DNA from 4 places in the Shewanella sp. SP2S2-4 genome. Region 1 is predicted to be linked to each of the others. Evidence: predicted binding sites of a transcription regulator. Region 1 holds the regulator's gene; each other region holds the start of a gene.
What was found. The regulator sigma-54, encoded in region 1, starts transcription at its own class of promoters, with help from an activator protein. The targets are predictions, from matches to a motif close to GTTGGCACGNNNNTNGNNT.
Positions count from the first base shown of each region.

Region 2: a site for sigma-54 is predicted at 1,556-1,574, ahead of flhA (flagellar biosynthesis protein FlhA). Genes of this name have one in related genera too.
Region 3: a site for sigma-54 is predicted at 4,289-4,307, ahead of Q4Q54_RS11585 (flagellar assembly protein FlgT). Genes of this name have one in related genera too.
Region 4: a site for sigma-54 is predicted at 1,622-1,640, ahead of flgA (flagellar basal body P-ring formation chaperone FlgA). Genes of this name have one in related genera too.

Region 1 is NZ_JAUOER010000011.1:29,906-35,423, reverse strand. It holds gene lptA (lipopolysaccharide transport periplasmic protein LptA) at 1-337, shown strand, start outside; gene lptB (LPS export ABC transporter ATP-binding protein) at 334-1,065, shown strand; gene Q4Q54_RS10640 (RNA polymerase factor sigma-54) at 1,173-2,651, shown strand; gene hpf (ribosome hibernation promoting factor) at 2,680-2,967, shown strand; gene ptsN (PTS IIA-like nitrogen regulatory protein PtsN) at 2,970-3,413, shown strand; gene rapZ (RNase adapter RapZ) at 3,410-4,264, shown strand; gene Q4Q54_RS10620 (HPr family phosphocarrier protein) at 4,251-4,526, shown strand; gene mgtE (magnesium transporter) at 4,878-5,518, shown strand, end outside.
Region 2 is NZ_JAUOER010000012.1:10,981-16,498, reverse strand. It holds gene fliR (flagellar biosynthetic protein FliR) at 1-277, shown strand, start outside; gene flhB (flagellar biosynthesis protein FlhB) at 296-1,426, shown strand; gene flhA (flagellar biosynthesis protein FlhA) at 1,611-3,710, shown strand; gene flhF (flagellar biosynthesis protein FlhF) at 3,722-5,104, shown strand; gene Q4Q54_RS11360 (MinD/ParA family protein) at 5,109-5,518, shown strand, end outside.
Region 3 is NZ_JAUOER010000012.1:52,928-58,445, reverse strand. It holds gene Q4Q54_RS11610 (thiamine pyrophosphate-binding protein) at 1-292, shown strand, start outside; gene Q4Q54_RS11605 (glycosyltransferase family 2 protein) at 292-1,299, shown strand; gene Q4Q54_RS11600 (hypothetical protein) at 1,313-1,567, opposite strand; gene Q4Q54_RS11595 (6-hydroxymethylpterin diphosphokinase MptE-like protein) at 1,567-2,859, opposite strand; tRNA gene Q4Q54_RS11590 (tRNA-Arg) at 2,911-2,986, opposite strand; gene Q4Q54_RS11585 (flagellar assembly protein FlgT) at 3,042-4,208, opposite strand; gene Q4Q54_RS11580 (FlgO family outer membrane protein) at 4,488-5,120, shown strand; gene Q4Q54_RS11575 (LPP20 family lipoprotein) at 5,117-5,518, shown strand, end outside.
Region 4 is NZ_JAUOER010000012.1:47,170-52,687, reverse strand. It holds gene Q4Q54_RS11570 (flagella synthesis protein FlgN) at 1-376, opposite strand, end outside; gene flgM (flagellar biosynthesis anti-sigma factor FlgM) at 379-702, opposite strand; gene flgA (flagellar basal body P-ring formation chaperone FlgA) at 778-1,485, opposite strand; gene Q4Q54_RS11555 (chemotaxis protein CheV) at 1,691-2,611, shown strand; gene Q4Q54_RS11550 (CheR family methyltransferase) at 2,711-3,550, shown strand; gene flgB (flagellar basal body rod protein FlgB) at 3,694-4,098, shown strand; gene flgC (flagellar basal body rod protein FlgC) at 4,101-4,517, shown strand; gene flgD (flagellar hook assembly protein FlgD) at 4,542-5,312, shown strand; gene flgE (flagellar hook protein FlgE) at 5,394-5,518, shown strand, end outside.

The DNA of each region.
Region 1 (5,518 bases):
TGAAAATAGCAAAATTTTAGTGGCCACTGGTAACCCCGCAACTTACAGCCAAGTGTTAGACGATGGCCGTCCAGCCTCGGCGAGCGCGAAAGAAATTCGTTACGATATGGCAAGCCGTACCCTGACACTGAAAGGCCAAGCTTCGTTAGATCAAGCGGGTAGCCAAGTGACGGGTAATTTGATCCGCTATAACATTATCCAGCAAAAATTGATTGCTGAGAGCACAGGTAGTGGTGACGATCGCGTGATCACTATTATTCAGCCTGAAAGCTATCAAGATGATGCCAAACCAGACGCGCCAGCGGATAAACCTGTGAAAAAGCAGGACTCTAAATGACCCAAATCACCCTAAGAGCACAAAATCTGGCAAAGAGTTATAAGAGTCGCCAAGTGGTTAAAGACGTCAGTCTAACGGTAAAGACAGGTCAAGTTGTTGGACTGCTCGGCCCGAACGGCGCGGGTAAAACCACCACCTTTTACATGGTCGTCGGTCTGGTTAAAAGCGATAAAGGCCACATCTTTATCGACGATGATGATTTAACCGCAGATCCTATGCACCTGCGCGCCCGCAAAGGCATAGGTTACTTGCCGCAGGAAGCCAGTATCTTCCGTAAGCTGACCGTCCATGACAACATCATGGCCGTACTGCAAACGCGCAAAGAATTAAAAAAAGAGCAAAGGGAAGAACAACTCGAGCATCTGCTCGAAGAATTCCACATCACCCACATCCGTGACAGCCAAGGCATGTCATTGTCGGGTGGCGAACGTCGCCGTGTCGAAATTGCACGGGCGTTAGCAGCAAATCCTAAGTTCATTTTGCTCGATGAACCCTTTGCTGGTGTCGATCCGATTTCGGTTATCGACATCAAAAAGATTATCGAACAGCTCAAAAGTCGTGGCCTTGGCGTGTTGATCACCGACCATAATGTTCGCGAGACATTAGATGTGTGTGAACATGCCTATATTGTGAGTCACGGAAACCTGATTGCCGAAGGAACACCTGCAGAGATCTTAGACAATCAGCAAGTTAGGGCTGTGTACTTAGGTGAACAATTCAGGCTATAGTTAATCAAGCGGAGCCAATGGAGGCAATTTGTGCCAGCATTGGGCTCCACTCAAGATGATAACAAGCGACCTCATCCAACAATAATAACGTAGGGATCAGCGGTAACATGAAAGCGTCACTCCAGCTCAAACTGGGTCAACAGTTAACCATGACGCCACAATTACAACAGGCCATTCGTCTGTTGCAACTGTCGTCATTAGAACTGCAGCAAGAGATCCAGCAAGCCTTAGATTCTAATCCCCTTCTCGAGCTGGAAGAGGATCAATTCGACGCCACTAAAGACCCTGTAAACCAAACGCTTTCCGATACGGATTTCAGTGAATCGAGCACTCTGCCGCCAGAGAAAGACAGCTCCACCATAGATACGGCAGAGTCGCTCACGAAAGAGTCCATGCCCGACGAACTGCCCATGGACACCACTTGGGATGAAGTGTTTACCGCCTCCCCCAATTCTGGCCCCGGCGGCAGTCGTGAAGACGATATGCCCTTCCAAGGTGAGACCAGTGAAGGCTTGTATGAACACTTAGAATGGCAAAAAAACCTCACGCCGTTTTCTGAAACCGATTTAGCCATTGCCACCGCCATTATTGATGCCATCGACGATCAAGGCTATCTCACCCAAAGTACTGACGAAATCCTCGAAGCCATGGGCAATTCGGAGGTCGAGCTCGACGAAGTCGAAGCCGTACTCAAGCGCATTCAACATTTTGATCCCATTGGTGTTGCCGCCCGCGATTTAAGCGAGTGCCTGTTGATCCAACTGTCGCATTTCGCCGCTGACACGCCCAACCTAGAAAACGCCCGCATGTTGATCAAAGATCATTTAGATCTGATCGCCGCCCGCGACTTTAGGCTGTTGATGCGTAAGACTAAATTAAAAGAGGATGAGTTAAGGGACGGCATCGCGCTTATCCAAACCCTCAATCCCCGCCCAGGTTTATTGATTACGCCCAACGATGACGAATACGTCATCCCGGATGTGTCAGTGTCGAAGAAAAATGGTCGCTGGGTGGTTGAGCTTAATCCTGACTGCATGCCAAAAATCAATGTAAACCAACATTATGCCTCGATGGCGCGCAGCACTAAAAGCCAAGCCGATAGCCAATTTATTCGTGGCCATCTACAAGAGGCTAAATGGTTTATCAAGAGTTTAGAGAGCCGTAATGATACCCTGTTGAAGGTGGCGAACTGTATCGTCCAATATCAGCAAGGTTTCTTTGAATACGGTGAAGAAGCCATGAAACCTATGGTGCTGAACGATATTGCCGAAGCGGTAGAAATGCATGAGTCGACCATCTCACGGGTGACTACCCAGAAATACATGCATACCCCTAAGGGACTTTTTGAACTAAAATACTTCTTCTCTAGCCACGTCGGTACTGACGATGGTGGGGAGTGCTCATCCACAGCAATCAGAGCCTTCATTAAGAAACTGGTTGCAGCGGAAAACCAGAAAAAACCATTGAGCGACAGTAAGATGGCGCAACTTCTGGCAGAACAAGGGATCAACGTAGCCCGCAGAACCATTGCGAAGTACCGAGAGGCTATGCTCATTCCGCCTTCTAATCAGCGTAAAAGTTTATAACCTACAGTGGATATCGGAGGACGTTTCTATGCAAATAAACCTGAGTGGACACCATGTCGAAATTACCGAATCGTTACGCGCATATGTAGAAGAAAAGTTTTCAAAACTTGAACGCCATTTCGAACAGATCAATAATGTGCACGTTGTGCTCAATGTCGAAAAAATGCAACAGATTGCCGAAGCGAGAATAAATCTTATCGGTGGTGAAGTTTTTGCTACTTCAGAGCATGCTGACATGTATGCCGCTATAGACGCCCTGATTGACAAGCTTGATCGTCAGGTTATTAAACACAAAGAGAAGTTAACAAAACACTAATAATGGAACTTTGTACCATACTGCGGCCGGAGTGCACTACCTGCGCCACTCCGGGCAGCAAGAAAAAGGTACTGGAACTCATCAGCGACTTAGTCGCTGCCCAGTACCCGACCCTCTCATCTCAAGAGATATTCGAAAGCCTAGTGGCGCGCGAAAAGATGGGGAGCACAGGTATAGGTAACGGCATCGCCATTCCACATGGTCGACTAGCCGATATAGATCAGCCCATTGCCATACTCATTAAGTGTGAAGAGCCGATAGCATTCGATGCTATCGATAAGCAACCTGTTGATATTTTATTTGCACTACTGGTGCCTGCAGACCAATGTCAGCAGCACTTAAGTACCTTGTCTTGCATGGCCGAAAAGCTGAGCGACAAGCAAATATTAAAGCAATTACGCAAGACGCATGATGAAACGGAACTCTATCAGGTAATCACTGGATGAAACTGGTCATAGTGTCGGGCCGCTCAGGCTCAGGCAAATCTGTCGCCCTAAGGGTACTCGAAGATCTCGGCTATTATTGTGTCGATAACCTTCCCTTGCCCTTAATCGGCACTTTGCTTGAGCAACTCAAAGGCAGTAACGATCTCGTCGCCATCAGTGTCGACGTGCGTAACATGCCTGAGCAGGACAAGGTCTTAGTGAAGCAACTCGCGAGCCTGCCTCCTGATACTGAGTTAACCAGCTTCTTCCTCAATTCCAGCGATAAAATTCTGCTCAAGCGTTACAGCGAAACCCGCCGTTTGCACCCTTTGTCGAAGAGCCAAGTCTCTTTGCAAGAAGCGATAAAACTGGAAGGGAAGCTGCTCGAGCCTATGTCAAAACTGGTCGATCACTACATAGATACGTCGAACCTGAATATCTATGATTTAAGCGACCAAGTCAGACAAATTCTGCTCGGCAGCGTCGATAAAGAGTTAGTGATCAACTTCGAGTCCTTTGGCTTTAAGCACGGTATGCCAACCGAAGCCGACTTTATGTTCGATGTACGCTTCCTGCCTAACCCACACTGGGAACTGGCGCTGCGTCCATTGACAGGCTTAGATGAACCCGTGGCTGAGTTCTTAAATCGTCAACCACTCGTGAATAAGTTCATCTGGCAAATCGAGAATTTACTGGAAACTTGGCTGCCGCATCTCGAACGCAACAATCGCAGTTATTTAACTGTGGCGATTGGCTGCACCGGTGGACAACACAGATCGGTTTACGTCGCAGAGCAATTGGCTAAACGCTTTAGTAACGGTAAACATAAAGTTTATGCCCGCCATCGAGAGCTGAATAATGCCAAAGCTTGAACGTCAGATCACCATCTGTAACAAACTGGGATTGCATGCCCGTGCCGCCACTAAGTTGGTGGTACTGGCATCCGAGTTTGATGCGACCATCACCTTAATACAAGGCGATAAACAGGCATCCGCAGCCAGCGTACTCGGCTTATTGATGCTTGAGACTGGCATGGGTAAAACCATTAAACTTATCGCCGAAGGCCCAGATGCTGAACCCGCTTTGGATGCCATTTGTGCCTTAATCGACGCTAAGTTTGACGAAGCCTGTTAGTTTGATTTCATACTCAGCGTTCCACACAGGCACTCAGATTAGTACACCTCACATTTAGCACTGCTGATTTGTGCAGTTCACATCTCGTTTCAAAAGCTTGCCATTCAACAGGGCGACACATTTGTCGCTCGACGACACGAACCATAGGCGATTACACTAGCGAGCATTACCGCTGACTCACCTTAGTCTTAGCCGCCTTAATCTATGCGTAAAACGCATGATCTATGCCAGAGCTCTCTATCTGTGACTGAAGCATAACTATCGTGAAGTCACCGCTAAGTCTAGCCCTGCGCCAAGCAGCGCACTCTCGAACCAATTTGCCGCACAGTGGCGGACAACCATGGAGGACAAATGCCCGTTGATAATTCAGAAAACGCTCACACCGGACATAGTCTCGACCAGTTAAACCAAGCGCTTAGCAGTGGCATGTTTGTACACGTGCGTAACATGCTGCAAAAAATGGCCGCCTCAGATATCGCGCTGATCTTAGAATCCTCACCACCCAGCGCCAGACAAGTGCTGTGGCAGCTTATCGATCAAGAACAAATAGGCGACATACTCGACGAGTTAAGCGAGGAACTCAAAGATCCGCTGATCCGCAGCATGAGTCCTGAGCGAGTTGCGAAAGCGACGGCGAGTATGGACACCGACGATCTGGCCTATATTCTACGTAGTCTTCCCGATGCCGTTTACAAGCAAGTGCTGCAGTCGATGACAGAACAAAACCGCCAGCGGGTAGAACAGGCCTTATCCTATCCCGATGAGACCGCCGGCAGCTTGATGAACACAGATACCGTTACTCTAAGACCCGATGTGAATATCGATGTGGTGCTGCGCTATCTTCGCCAAAGGGGCAACCTGCCAGACACCACAGATACCTTATATGTCGTCGATAAACAGGACAAAGTGCTCGGCGGTGTCAGGCTGGCAGATCTACTGACTTGCGCGCCAAGCACCACAATTCGCAATATAATGGATCCCAATATTCAAAG
Region 2 (5,518 bases), on a different contig from region 1:
TTGGGGCTCGTATATGTTTGGTGCGGCATTAACTATGTCGATATCCGCGATTATTGCCTTGTTATTAGTGAACTTGTCCTTCGGTGTGATGACCCGCGCCGCGCCGCAATTAAACATTTTCTCTATTGGTTTTCCGATCACTATGATTGGCGGATTGTTTATTCTCTGGTTAACCTTAACACCTGTTATGGCCCATTTTGATGAAGTGTGGACTGCGGCTCAAGTGCTGCTTTGCGATATGTTAGCGCTTCAATGTAACGCCGATGGTTTGATATGACGGTATTAGGAGCAGCCCATGGCTGAAGAGTCAAGCGGTGAACGCAGTGAGGAACCCACTGGGAGACGTCTCGAACAGGCGCGGGAAAAAGGACAAATTGCGCGTTCGAAAGAACTCGGTACAGCAGCGGTATTAATTTCCGCTGCATGTGGCTTTTATATGTTAGGTCCAAGTCTAGCCACAAGTTTAACTCGGGTATTTGAGACTGTTTTCACCATGGACAGGGCGCAAATTTTTGATACTGAAGAAATGTTTAATGTATGGGGCGTTGTCGCGAGCGAAATCGCCTGGCCCATGGCAAAAATTATGCTGTTAATTGTGGTTGTCGCTTTCATTGGCAATATATCCCTTGGCGGGATGAATTTCTCTACCCAAGCCATGATGCCTAAGGCCAGTAAAATGAGCCCAGTCGCAGGTTTGAAGCGCATGTTCGGTGTGCAGGCGTTAGTTGAGCTGACGAAGGGGATTGCCAAGTTTTCTGTGGTGGCATTTTCTGCGTATTTATTACTGAGCTTTTACTTCAATGATATTATGTTGCTATCTAGTGATCATCTTCCTGGTAATATTTACCACGCATTAGATTTACTTGTGTGGATGTTTATCCTGTTGTGTTCCTCTATTTTATTGATTGTCGTCATCGACGTGCCGTTCCAAATTTGGAATCACAACAAGCAACTTAAGATGACCAAACAAGAAGTAAAGGATGAATATAAAGACACTGAAGGGAAGCCTGAAGTGAAATCGCGAGTAAGGCAGATGCAGCATGAGTTGGCTCAGCGCAGAATGATGGCTGAAGTACCCAATGCCGATGTCATCGTTGTTAACCCTGAGCATTTTGCAGTAGCGATTAAATACGATGTAAAGCGCTCCGCTGCACCCTTTGTCATAGCTAAAGGCGTTGATGACGTCGCATTTAAAATTCGTGAGATTGCCCGCGCCCATGATGTAGCCATTGTATCTGCACCACCGCTTGCGAGAGCAATATACCATACGACTAAGTTGGATCAACAAATCCCCGAAGGATTGTTTACTGCTGTGGCACAGATTTTGGCCTATGTATTCCAGTTACGCCAATATCAGAAAGGACGCGGTCGTAAACCTATTCCAGTTCCGCTTAATCAGCCCATTCCTGATGAATTGAAATATTAAGTTTGCAGCATCTGACACTTGTGAGTGATACACAAGATGATGTCACTTTATATGAATGTTCCAATATTATTTCTTCTTTATATCAATGAGTCATAGGTATAATTCTCCTTAATTAGTCAGGTTGATTTTGTTGGCGTGTTTTTTGCTTTTCGCTTCTTACACGTCAAAATTTAGGTTATAGCGAATGGATGTTAAAGCGACTCTTGGTCAAGTAAAACAAATGCGGCTGAGCTCACTCAAAGGCATTGGTACGCCTATGGTTGTGCTTGCTGCATTGGCCATGATTGTTTTACCTATTCCTCCATTCTTATTAGACATACTTTTCTCATTCAACATAGCCTTAGCGCTCATCGTATTGTTAGTCGCAATTTATACCGATAGGCCGTTAGATTTTGCCGCCTTTCCAACGGTATTACTTGTGGCGACATTACTTCGCCTTGCACTGAATGTTGCATCAACTCGTGTGGTATTACTCGAGGGCCATAATGGTGGCGATGCGGCAGGTAAGGTGATTGAAGCCTTCGGTTCAGTGGTGATTGGCGGTAACTATGCCGTTGGCTTGGTTGTCTTTATCATTTTGATTATTATCAATTTTGCGGTGGTGACGAAAGGTGCTGGTCGTATTGCTGAAGTGAGTGCCCGCTTTACCTTAGATGCTATGCCTGGTAAGCAAATGGCAATTGATGCCGACCTAAATGCCGGGACTTTGAATCAAGAACAAGCAAGATTACGTCGAGCAGAAGTGACACGTGAAGCGGATTTCTATGGTGCGATGGACGGTGCTTCAAAATTTGTAAAAGGTGATGCCGTTGCGGGTATCATGATTCTAGTGATCAACATCTTAGGTGGTTTCATCATAGGTATTGTTCAGCATGGCTTAAGTTTTTCTGAAGCGGTTGAAATTTATACCTTGCTGACTATCGGTGATGGTCTGGTGGCGCAGATCCCTGGGTTATTATTGTCAATCGCAGCAGCATTGATGGTGACCCGTCAAAATGAATCCGGTGATATGGGCCAAATGATGATGAGTCAGATGTTTGACAGTCATAAGTCATTGGGTATCGCTGCTGGAGTCCTATTTGTCATGGGAATCGTTCCTGGCATGCCGCATATGGCGTTCTTAAGTTTTGCTTTTATGACGGCAGGTGCCGCCTATTTTGTCTATAAGCGTAATGAATCAAAACGCATTAAAGCCCTAGAGCAAGTTAAGTCTGGCCCTGTAGAGAGGCAAGATAAGGAGCCTAAAGAGTTGGGCTGGGATGATGTGCATCATGTTGATACTATTGGGCTTGAGGTGGGATATCGTTTAATTCCGCTGGTCGATAAAGGTCAAGGTGGCGAGTTATTAAGCCGTATCAAAGGCGTACGTAAAAAGTTATCCCAAGAACTGGGCTTCTTAGTGCCAGCAGTGCATATTCGCGATAATTTAGATTTGTCGCCCAATGCCTATCGCATTTCATTAATGGGCGTAGTTGTTGGTGAGGCGGATATTCGTCACGACTGCGAATTGGCGATCAACCCTGGTCAAGTCTATGGCAAGCTCGATGGTATTGAAACGCGTGACCCAGCTTTTGGTCTGGAGGCGGTATGGATTGCCCCTGAATTACGTGAACACGCGCAAACATTAGGGTATACGGTTGTTGATGCCGCCACGGTTGTGGCAACCCATATTAGCCAATTGCTGACCAATAATGCTGCTAAGTTGTTAGGTTACGAAGAAGTGCAACAACTGATGGATATGCTTGCGAAACACTCGCCTAAACTGGTGGATGGCTTTATTCCTGATGTCATGCCACTCGGACATGTCGTAAAAGTGATGCAGAACCTGTTAAATGAAGGGGTTTCAGTCAGAGACTTGCGTACAATAGTGCAAACTTTGTTAGAATACGGCACTAAGAGTAATGACACTGAAGTTTTGACCGCTGCGGTGCGTATTGCATTGAAACGTATGATAGTCCAAGAGATCTCTGGTCCAGAGTTAGAAATCCCCGTCATTACATTGGCGCCAGAGTTGGAACAGATGTTGCATCAATCAATGCAAGCAACCGGTGGTGATGGTCCAAATATTGAACCCGGTCTTGCAGAACGCATGCAGCAGTCCCTTGCAGATGCGGCTCAGAAGCAAGAAATGGTCGGACAACCCGCCATATTGTTGACGTCAGGTATGTTACGCGCGACGCTGTCACGCTTTGTTAAACATACTATTCCTAATCTCAGAGTCATTTCGTATCAAGAAATACCTGATGAGAAGCAAATACGTATCGTATCTGCAGTCGGCCAGTAGAGGACGCATAAGTGAAGATTAAACGATTTTTTGCCAAAGACATGCGCGCCGCACTGGCCCAAGTGAAAGAAACACTCGGCTCAGATGCCGTCATTATGTCAAATAAGAAAGTGAATGGTGGCATCGAAATTGTCGCTGCCGTTGACTATGATGAGCCTAAAGCAAAAACCGCAGCTACTGCGCCAGCGCCAACCTTTATGGACGTGAGTGACGACCTCGTATCCCTAGGCGCTAAGCAGCCTATACGAGTAGAAACCCGTGCAAAGCCTGCGGCACCTGCTGACTCATTACAAGCCTTGTTAGAGAAGCAGCAAAGTCGTTTGAATCAACAGATGTCGCATCAGCAAGTTGATGCAGATTTACCTGCATGGGCTAAGGGCTTACAAGCGCCGGCTACTGCCAAAGTAGAGCGTCGCGAAGCGCCTGCCGCTTTTGATAAGAAGCCACAAACATCACAGAAACAAAATGCCGATATTGAGGCAATGCGTGATGAGCTAGCTTCATTGCGTAATTTGTTAACACATCAAGTGTCCTCTTTGATGACAGAACATAAAAAACGTATCGACCCCGTCGGTGCTATGCTCGAAGCCAAGTTACTTGAGGCTGAATTTTCCCCTGCGGTTGCCAATAAATTAGCGGCGCTGAGCCAACATTATACGCCTGCAGAATTAGTCAGAGCCTTACCTCAAAGTTTAGCTAATATGCTTGATAATCAAGGTGATGATATTGTTAAACAGGGCGGGGTGGTTGCATTGGTGGGGCCAACGGGTGTGGGTAAAACCACGTCGTTAGCGAAACTAGCAGCCCGTTTTGCTGCCCATCATGGTGCTGAGCATGTGGCTTTGATAACGACAGATCATTATCGCATCGGAGCCTATGAGCAATTAGCAACTTATGGGAAAATAATGGGCTGCCCAGTAAAGCAAGCTCATGATCTGAATGAATTAGAGCAAATTCTCTATCAGTTTAGAAATCGCAAGCTAGTATTGATAGATACGGCTGGCATGGGACAGCGAGATATGCGTCTTTACCAGCAACTTGATAATTTAACTGCAAATAGCAGGATACCTATCCGCAGTTATCTGGTACTGTCTGCGACAGGACAGCGCCGTGTGCTGCAAGATGCAGTCAATCATTTTAAACGCATTCCCCTATCTGGTGTCGTTCTCACAAAACTCGATGAATCTGTGTCGTTAGCAGGGGCATTAAGTGTGTTGATCCAAAACGGATTACCATTAAGTTATGTTACTGATGGACAAAGAGTTCCTGAAGATATGAAAGTTGCGGATACCTTAGATTTAGCCCAGCAGGCACTCGCAGCGTTAGATAGTACAGAACAACAATCATTACAAGACACAGCGTGGTCAGATAATATGGCCTGTGCATTTGAGTAGATTTATGACCCTGGATCAAGCAAGTGGTTTACGTATGATGAATCAACCCTATAACGAAAAAGTGAAAGTAATCGCGGTCACAGGTGGTAAAGGTGGCGTTGGTAAAACCAGCGTTTCCATTAATACAGCTGTGGCATTAGCCGAAAAAGGCAAGCGTGTCTTGGTACTTGATGCTGACCTTGGCTTAGCAAACGTCGATGTCATGCTGGGTATTCGTGCCGAGCGTAACCTCTCCCATGTTCTCTCTGGTGATGCAGAGCTTGACGATATTATCGTTCGTGGCCCTAAAGGGATTGGCATAGTGCCAGCCACTTCAGGAACACAAGGGATGGTGGAATTAAGCCCAGCGCAACATGCCGGGTTAATTCGCGCATTTAGTGAGATGCGGACTCAGTTTGATATTCTAGTCGTAGA
Region 3 (5,518 bases), on a different contig from region 1:
AAACTCTGGTGTTACATTTCCAAAATTTGAGTCATTGAGTAAGGGTTTCGGTTTACCTTATTTTAAATGTGATAATCATGCTTCTATGGAGAGTACTATTAAACAAGTGATGGTTCATTCTGGTCCAGTTATCTGTGAGCTTATTCTTGATGATACTCAGGCTTTCTCTCCTAAGTTAGCGTCAAAACAGCTTTCAGATGGAAGTATAGTATCGCCATCACTAGAAGATATGTCTCCTTTTTTATCTCAAAACGAAATGGCTGAAAATATTTGGAAAAGTTCTGAGAAATAATGAAAATGCATCCAGGTTTAAATACAACGTTGGCTATTGTTATGCCAACTTATAATAGGGCTGAGTTTGTAGATTTTTTTTTAAAAAAACATATTGAACGACTTAAGTTATTTAACATAGGGCTTTATATTTCTAATAATGCATCTACAGATAATACGCTTGAGGTAATTGCTTATTGGAAAAATAAATACGAATTTATTTTTGTTAAATCTCTGACTAAAACTGTGACCTCAGATGAGAATATTGAAAATGCAGTTTTTATGCCGAATTCAAAATATATTTGGATACTAGGTGATTCTTATGAAATATTACCATCAGTTTTAGATGGAATTTTAGGAACATTAGTTGGGTCTAACGAGTACGACTTTATCTTAACTAACTTGGTTGGACGTTATAGACATAATACTGAAATTGTTTATAATAATAAAAATTTAGTAATTGATGAATTGACACCAATCATTGCGTGTATTAGTTGCAACATTATTAATAGGAAGTTGATTTCTCATCCTAGATTTGAAAAGTATAGGGGGACTGATTTTGGTATTGTCGGCTTTGTGCTTGATTATATTGCAAGTAATCATTTTAGTTTACTTTTTTGTAGAGATTTAAGTGTAGTAACTCTTAAAACGCCAGTCAGAAAAGTTGGATGGCCCTCAAGATTTTTTGAAATAATGTTTTATAATTGGCCATCTTTCGTTGCTAATTTACCGGATGTATATTCGGATAGAAGTAAAGATATTGCAAAAAAATTATTAGTAACTCACTCTGGTTTATTAAGCTGGAGAAGTTTGTTACACATTCGAGGGGCAAATGGGTTAAACTTTAAATTGTTGGGGGAAAATAAAAATAGTGTTTTAAAACTTTGCGGTAAAGTTATTTTTTGTTATATGTTTTTTTTGTGCTTAATTCCTTCAGTTATCTGCAAAGTTTTTGCAGGAGCGATTGAGTGGATTAGGCGAAAGAGGTATCAATTAATTAGGTTGATTAATCCAAAGTTAGATATATAAAAATAAAGTGATTTTAGTTGTTTAGAATATAAGCTAATTCATACTCTAAATAATCTGCAAGTCCAAGCCAGTCTTGTCGTTCTTGAGCGGCTAACATTAATGGTATTATGTTAGAAATGGCTGATGTATCCTTTAATTTTTTCAGTTCTGACTCAAGTAAATCTATGCAATTTCTTAATCTTTTAGAGGCTTCGGCCTCTTTTCCCAAACGGAATTGTTGCGCTGTATTAATTAGTTGAACGTCTAAGGCTTGATTATTATGCAGCATTATTTGCAATCCTTGAATTGAGTTCCTTTGATTTTCGCACCAGATAGGTTTGATTGATAAAACTTTATACGAGGTTTAGTTGCTATATAATTTTCCAAGTTTCTAAGGTAGGCTCTAAAGTTAAGATCAGTTGCAACTCGCTCGCCTCTACCATTGATTATCCAGTGTTTTGCATTCCCCGCCTTAGGCCCAATTTCACCATCCTTCCAAAATGCATGGGTTTTATTATTTGGATAGCTAAAATCACATCCGAATAATGTAATTTCCCAGATATTTAAGTGTACTGCAAGATCTATGGCTGGATGAATCACGCTGCCATTAGTAAATAAACGTAATTTTGGATATGTTTTATGAAGCTGATCGTAAATTTTCCCTTTTGAATACGCATTAAAACGAGGACCAGGCCAAGAACTAATTACTTTCGCGGGTATTCTAGGGAAATAGACTAGCGTTACTGTTTCAGGAATACTTTCTGGTAGATGCTCTTGTGTAATATTATGCTCGATACTAACGAGAATATCAGGAATAATACCTTGTCCCATTAATGCTTTGAACGATGTATCTACTGCTATCAGCAATGGCCTATCATTGCTAGGCCGCTCACGCTGTGATTTTAGATAACCGTAATGTTCCTCGAGTGTAGGGCCAGATCCTATGACAAAAGCTGTGTGCTGCTTGTGTATTAATTTTAACATTGCGGCATCAGGATCTAATTTGAGAAAAGAGAGATTCTCTGAGAATCTTGCTTTAATTACAGGGTCATCTAATTTATGTTTGCTATTCACAAATTCTATATTATTTTCGTAAACCAGCAAATCACGTAAACTGGCATTTTCATTTGAGACTAAACTTAAGTCTGGGGTGATGGCAATATAGACCGGATCAAGGCGATTTTGTTTTTGGGGCTCGAGTAGTTGAACTTTGGGATGACTAAGCCATTCTGATTGATCTGTATAGGTGATCAATAATGAGAATAGTGATGTATTAAGCAAGCAGACTTTAATCGTATTAATCGAGTTTTTTTCAATTAATAGTGTTGGAACATCTCCCATACCCACACCATAAACTGTCACACTATTTACATCTTTTGGAAGGGTATTGATATACAGTTTGGCTTCTGCAATACGATCGTGTCGGCTGCTTAATTGAATACCATTAACACTGATTGTTTGATTACTTCCAATAACTAAGTGAGCTTTAAGGTGATCAAATGGACTTGATTTTATTGCAGCTGCTACGATAGGCCAACGCTTGACGATAATATTGAGATTAGACGCAAATAGCTCAGTCATTCCGTTTCTCCGGAAGATTTCTGGGAGTTTGATATCACCAAGGTCACTATCTGGTCTCTCCACAGGGACTCGAACCCCGATCGGCCGCTTAGGAGGCGGCTGCTCTATCCTGTTGAGCTATAGAGAGACGACAGTGATTATACTGGTTTTATCTCTGATTAAAAGGCTTATGATTTAGTTGCTTAAATCTTAAGCGCTATGTCGTTTATCTGCACATTGTAGGCTGCATTTTGGTCTAAAAGTACTGCTGTAGAGCTTTCTTCACTCACTTGTTCGATTTTTACCGTGGCTCGGCTTTTGGTTGCGACGGCGCGCATTTCATTGAGTCGATCGGGTAGGTTTTGCTGTAATACGACTTGGAATTTATCCCCGACACGAATGCCATGTTTACGGCCGAGATTTAAAATGATCCTGTCCGCTTGGCGGCTCACGACTTGGCCGAGTAAGGGTCTGCAATTGAGTGTGCTGTCTAAATCATGGGTAGCCTGTTGCATTAACTTAGTAATATTTTTGCCATAGGATGATCGCCAGAATCTGTCCGTATTCGGGGCAATAATGGCTTGTTCTTCAAATTCCCATGGCGCCGATGTGCTGTAGCTTTTACTCCAAACTTCTTCGCCACTGATCCCATGATAGAGGCTAAGTTTGAACTGGAATTGCCTGAGTGGAGCTTCATCCCAAAATCCTAGGAAGGTTGCCTGCACTGGCTCCATTGAGATATCCATAATTTGTGGTTGGAGGATATATTGGCTGTCGGTAATTTCACTGAGCCAGCTTGGGAGTCGATAACCGCGAATATCCACTAGATCTTGTTTAATGTCGAGCAGCTCTTTAGCGTGAGTGTGGCTAAAACCCGTGGAAGAATAATCTTCTATAACACTGCCTAATTTTTCTGAGATCACTTCTTCAAAGCCTGAAAGCTGTCCGTATCTGAGCTGAGTACGATCTTTGATTTGTGCTTGAGGGATTAGAATCGCAGCCTTTAATTGTCCATTTGGACACTGCTGCGTAGGATCATCATTTAGATCGAGTCGTAGGGACACATAAATTTTGTTTCCCTGGATTCGTTCGCTAACGAGTTGGATGCTGATGGCTTGGGCGTTGCGATTTATCGCGAAGTTATTCTGTGTAAGGTTTCCGTTAGAGGTTTGTTGTTCACTGGAGATTTGAATGCCTGTGCTTAATGTAGCGTAGCTAACGGCTTGATTAATCGCTTCTTCCCTTGCTTGAGCCGTATTACCATTGATAATAGTCGCTTCACCACTGGCTTCCATCCATTCGGCCAGAGTAGGCAAAGACAGCAGTGCAAGGCTCAAAATGATGAGCGAAGCTGAACGTGGTATATGCATCAATACAATCCTTATCGCTAAGCTATTGGCGAGCTTGCTAATCGAGCCAGTTTCCTGACACTTAATCTAATATACCGACAAAGCAAATTTCATGCCTGAGTAACGAGAGTTTTCGATAAAGTTTCCATTGGCGCAGTCGATATACAGCGTATGAGCATAATATTGTCGGGCTGGAGCAATTTTGGTCCGAAGATTGCTGGCTTTTGTTACTCACAAAAATGAAACGCATAGAGTGTGAGTGATTTAATTGCCAGTACACCCACAGATGAGGTAAATCCAATGCTAAAGCGTGTGATTATTCCCTTAACATTGATTATGTTAGGTGGATGCGTGGCTAAATCGGTTACACCGCCCAAGCCGAGTTTAGTGGATGGCAATGGGTTGCCGCCAACGGCAGTGATCAACCATTTAGCACAGCGGATTGTGACAGAGCTCGTTAAGCAAAATGATGCTCTGCGTTCTGATCAACCAATTGTCGTCGCCACCCCAGTATTAGTGGGTGACATGAATGGCACAAATGCGTTGGCGCAGCAGTTACAGCAAGGATTAATGACGTCGCTCCATAGCTTTCAGTTTAATGTGGTTGATTTAAATTTAGCAGATGGCTTGAGAGTGACGGCTAATGGGGATTTTATTTTGACGCGAGATTGGCAACAATTGTCGAAAAATCTTCCCGTTGAGCATCTTGTCGTTTCGACTATGAGCCCAGTTACCAATGGTATGGCGATCAACACTCGGATTGTGAACATAAGTAACAATCGTGTGGTATCGGCCTCTCAAACTTTTGTGACTCAAAAAGAGTTGGCAAACTACATGCAGCCTTCGGAGCAAATTGTGTCACAAAATGGCATCTTATATCGTCAGGCGAGTCCAGGCATGAATGAAGTGCGTGTTTTAGGAGATGGAAAATGAAACGCTACCTTTTAGTTATTGCGGCGCTAATGCTAACTGGCTGCGCTGCTAAAGATAGATATGTGCAATGGGAAGATGTGCCTCCGCCGAGTTTTCCTAAGTTAACGGCCATAGGATATGCGCCCTTAGCGACTCAACCGGCTAAAGAGCAATCACAAAGAGTGTTGATGGCCATGCAAGCATCAAAAATTGTGGCCTATCGTGAATTAGCAGAACAAGTTTATGGGCAGAAAATAACGGCAAACAGCAGTGTCAGTGATTGGATGTTGACGGACGATAATGTTAAAGCGTCGGTTTCTGGCGTGATCCGTGGGGCGCGGGTCGTTAAGAGTTATCCGGCTGGCGATCATTATGTCACTGAGTTAGAACTGGATTTTTCACAGGTATGGGCGCTGTAT
Region 4 (5,518 bases), on a different contig from region 1:
TATCGTTATACGTAAGGCTGGAGGCGTTTCTGCTGGCTTGTAAAGCTTGAGCGAAGCGATTGAGACTGGCTAAATTCATCTCAATTAAACTGGCATTTTGATCGTTCAGTTCTTTGCATTCAGTTAATGCGTCTTTGACAACGGCCATTTTATGCACGAGTTCACTTTGCTGAGTGAGTTGAGACTTATCAGTGTGGTTTGCCAGAATATCGTCATTAGTCTTGAGTTCTTTCAGACATTGTGATTTTTCGTTAGCAAGAGAAAGCAGTAAATCGGCGTTTTGGTCAACCAAAGCGCCTTTTTCCTTGAGTATGATTTGCTTAAGAACAGCCAAATGGGCGTGTTGTAGATCTACCAGTTTAGCTATTTCAGTCATAGTTACTCTTTATTCAAGTCATTAAGTTCGGCTTCAAAACTTGCAATATTGGCAGCCAACTTTTCTGGGTCAATTTTATAGCGGCCTTCGGCGATAGCCTGTTTAATTTCGGCCACTTTCTTTTGATCAACTTCAGGAAGACTCGCCATTTTAGTCTGAGCTCCTTGAAGTTGTTGTGCTTGCGCTGTAATCACCACTGAGTCGCTTCTTTGTGGTGTTGTCGATTTTGTGGCAACTTGATCAGATTGATCGCTGCTAGTTTTAGTTGCACCTGAACGAACTTGTGTGGTCGTTGCAGTGTTGAGTTTGCTAATATCAATTGCCATTTTCGGCTCCAGCGTCGTGTGTACGGGATTTCTTAACTGGGGTATCGGCAGCTTATAAAAAAGCTTTAGAATATTTTACATTCTTACTTCAACTTCGCCAATGCCCGTGACTATAGCATCTAGTTCTTTGTTTGAACTGCTATTTTTGACTCTGATCCGATCGCCTTTATTGCCATCTTGTAAGGCTTCTCCCGCTGTTTTGAGTTCGAATGAGTTAGAACGAACATAAATAGATACCGAGTCATTTTTACACACAAAGCATAAGTTATTGCTCAATATAGGATAATCCTTCGAGACGCGTCGTTTGACTCGCACACCAGCTAATTTACTTGGGTCATCAAATTCAGCGCCCCGTAAACTATTTTGCTCAATGTAACGGATTTCAACTTGGCTAGGGGAGATGAGTTCGCCAGGCGCTAAGGTTTCAGTTGTGACAACAACGGGGAATAAAATATCCACTCTAACCGAGATATAAATCTGCCAAGGGTAAGCGAGCTCTTGCGTATTGCAGCTGACTTTTAGGGTGTTATTACGGCTAATTTCCCTGTCACTAGCCAATTCAACCTTAATCGGCGACGAACATTGTGACGGCAGCATTCTTGCGTCAACTATTTGCGGCGAAATATCGACTTTGGCATTCGCTGGCACGGATATCTTTTCTGAAATAAGCGCTTTAGCTAATTCTGAGATGGCCGATACGGTGGGAACAATAGGCTCTGCACTCGCAAAAGCGGGCATGAAGAGGGCGAAAACACTAAAAAAAAAGACTAAATTTACTTTCATAATGAAGAGACTAGCTTGTAACGCCAGAATGCACCTATACTTTTATCAAGTTCGAAGCTGACCACTGTAATAATAATTTGCATCACTGTCAGAAGATTGACTCAGTTTCGACTATGTTTATCGATAGATAAGACGTAAGCAATTAATATGCCTATACTCAAAAGAGTCATAGGGCCGTACATAAACAGAACAACAAGGCAGAGTTATGTCGAGTATTCTTGATTCAGTCAACAAACGAACCCAGCTCGTTGGTCAAAACCGTTTAGAATTGTTGCTTTTTAAATTAAACGGTCGTCAACGGTTTGGGATTAACGTGTTTAAGGTGAAAGAAGTACTGCAGTGCCCGCCACTGACAACTTTGCCTAAACTTAATCCTTATGTTAAAGGTGTCGCGCATATTCGCGGTACGACTATTTCAGTTATTGATCTGAGTGCGGCAACAGGTGGTAGACCTTTAGCGAGTACTGAAAACTGTTTCATCATTATTTCTGAATATAACCGTAGCGTTCAAGGTTTCTTGGTCAGTTCTGTTGAGCGGATTATCAACATGAATTGGGAAGCGATTATGCCTCCGCCGCAAGGTGCCGGTCGTTATTCTTATCTGACGGCTGTAACTGAGATTGAAGGTGAATTGGTTGAAATTCTCGATGTAGAAAAAATCTTAGATGAGATTTCACCGGTTAAAACTGCCATCAGTGAAGAAGCCAATGAAAAGCTGACCCTCGACAGAACCCAGCATTATCATATTATGGTTATCGATGATTCTGCCGTGGCGCGTAAGCAGATTATTCGTTCACTCGAGTCATTGAACTTACAAATTGATACCGCAAAAGATGGCCGAGAAGCATTAGATAAGCTCAAAGAAATCGCCAAAGAAATGGACAATGTTGCCGATGAAATCCCTCTTATTATCTCAGACATTGAGATGCCTGAGATGGATGGTTATACCCTGACCGCGGAGATCCGAGATGATCCTAAGCTCAAGCATATTAAAGTGGTACTGCATACGTCGTTAAGTGGAGTATTCAATCAGGCAATGGTTCAAAAAGTGGGGGCCAATGACTTTATCGCTAAGTTTAATCCCGACGAACTGGCTGCTGCAGTGAATAAGCACTTAAGTTTGTAAGTTCAGTAGTTAGTACCTATATATGCTTTACGCTATAATCTCGACTTTGTAACATGATGGTTTCGCACTGATTTTGGTGCTTGCAATAGGATTTAGGATGTGAATGTGCCAAATAAATCACTCGCTGAGGCTGAATATAATCAATTTAGGTTGTTCTTAGAGCAACACAGCGGCATCGTACTGGGTGAAAATAAGCAATATCTGGTGCGCAGTCGTCTTGCTCCTTTAATGGGGAAATATAACCTGCCATCCTTATCCGATGTGGTTAAGCATTCGATGAAGCCAACGGAACGCGCGCTTCGGGCAGAAGTGATTGATGCTATGACGACCAATGAAACCCTGTGGTTCCGTGATCGTTATCCATTTGAGTTATTGCATAACGTTTTGTTACCTGAGTATAGTCGTTTAGGTCGTCCACTTAAGATTTGGTCGGCCGCGTGTTCGTCCGGGCAAGAACCCTATTCACTGGCGATGACGATTCTTGAGTATCAACAGAAGAAGCCTGGTGCGCTTGCGGGCAGTGCGTCAATTCAAGCCACTGATTTATCGCCTTCCATGTTGGAACGTTGCAAAAATGCTGAGTACGATAGCTTGGCATTAGCGCGCGGTTTATCCGAAGAGCGTAAGCGTCAGTTTTTTGATGCTTTACCTTCAGGCAATATGAAGTTAAAGGATAATGTTAAGCGTTTGGTGAACTTTAGGGCACATAACCTGCTTGAGAGTTATAGCTTACTTGGTAAGTTCGACATTATTTTTTGCCGCAATGTGCTGATTTATTTTGCGCCTGAGGCAAAGGCAAAAATTTTGCGGCAATTCGCTGCCGCTCTTAATCCCAAAGGGATCTTATTTCTTGGTGCTTCTGAATCTATAGCTGGTTTAACGGATGAGTTTGACATGGTCCGTTGTAATCCTGGGATTTATTACCAGAAAAAGACTTAAGTTTGCTTCTTTAAAGAAAATTACCGACATTTGTCGGTAATTTTTTACCCATCACTTGCTCATCCCCATTGTTATTCTCATTATTCCACTATGTTGGCACATGAATTGCTTTATTTCCGTGAGTAACACGAGGAGGCAATTTTATGGCGATCAATTTTGATAATGCACTGGGTGTGCATCAGTACACTCTCGGTATTAGAGCGCAGCGAGCTGAAGTCATTTCGAGCAATATCGCTAACGCCGATACGCCACATTATAAAGCCCGTGATGTTGATTTTTCTGCGGCAATGCAGGCCGCCCGTGGCCAACAACAGCAGCGTAATAGTCTTGAAATGCAAGAGTCAGACAAGCATTTTGGTCTTGCTGAGTTGACGGGTCAATTTGTTAAGTTCCGTGTGCCAAATCAACCCGATACCGGTGATGGCAATACCGTTGATATCCAACAGGAACAATCGGCATTCATGCAAAATGCCCTTGAATATCAAATGTCATTAGGCTTTTTAGACAGTAAGTTTAGTGGCATGAAGAAAGCGCTGAGAGGGGATTAATCATGAGTTTATTTAGCATATTTGATGTTGCTGGCTCTGGAATGTCGGCTCAATCGGTCAGGTTGAACACCACGGCGAGTAACATAGCTAACGCTGATTCCGTCTCGAGTAGCGTAGATAAGACCTATCGTTCCCGTCATCCTATTTTTGAAGCTGAAATGGCCAAAGCCCAAAGTCAGCAACAAGCCTCTCAAGGTGTTGCGGTAAAAGGCATTGTTGAAAGTGATAAACCACTACTAAAAGAATACTCGCCCGATCATCCAATGGCGGATGCGGACGGCTTTATTTATAAACCGAATGTTAATGTCATGGAAGAAATGGCAGATATGATTTCTGCTTCGCGCTCATATCAAATGAATGTACAGGTCGCTGAAGCAGCTAAGTCTATGCTGCAACAAACACTTGGGATGGGTAAATAACATGTGTTACTTAGGAGGTAAGCTGTGAGCCTCATTAATCAAATTAACCAAGCATCGACGCAGACGGCTCAAAATAAGAGTCAATCAAATGCTGTGACGACCAATTCATCAACCAGTTCAACGGGTAATCCGTTTCTTGATGGCATACGACTGCCAAAAGATTCGATAGTACCGGAAGCGAAAAGCCAACAGTTAACTCAAGATGACTTTTTCTCGTTATTAAGCCAACAGTTATCGATGCAGGACCCTTTTAAGCCCGTCGACAACGACCAAATGATTGCGCAGATGGCATCATTTTCGACAGTTGATGGTATCAGTAAGTTAAATGATGAAATAGTTAACTTAAACAGTGTTATGACGTCGAGCCAAGCACTGCAGGCATCGGGACTCGTTGGTCGCAAGGTGTTGATCCCAACTGATACTGGCAATATTTCAGCTGAAAGCCCAACGATGAAAGGTGTGGTCAGTACCCCTAATAAAATTCCAGAGATTACTGTGCGTGTTGAAGATGAGAAGGGCCAAGTTGTGACCACCTTTAAAGTCGATGGCAGTGACGGTGGTAACGTCGATGTGAACTGGGATGGTTTAGATAAAGATGGAAAACCTGTGACCGCAGGCAACTATACGATTAAGGCGAGTGGGTTAGTGGATGGAAAATCCCAAGAACTGCCTGTTTCAACTTATGCCCATGTGACCAGTGTCTCTCTTGGTACGGCCAGTACTGGCGCCATTCTCAACTTGAGAGGCGGTATGGGGATCAAGCTAACCGATGTGTTAGCTGTGTCTGAAACTTAAATTTATACAAGATAATTTTTTAGAATCCGAATTGGGCGTTAGTTGTCCGCAATTGAATAGAGTCAAAAGTAGAGGTGAATTATGTCGTTTAACATTGCATTGAGTGGCATTTCTGCCGCACAGAAAGATTTAAACACCACGGCGAACAACATTGCGAATGCGAATACCATTGGCTTTAAAGAGTCTCGTGCTGAATTTGCGGATGT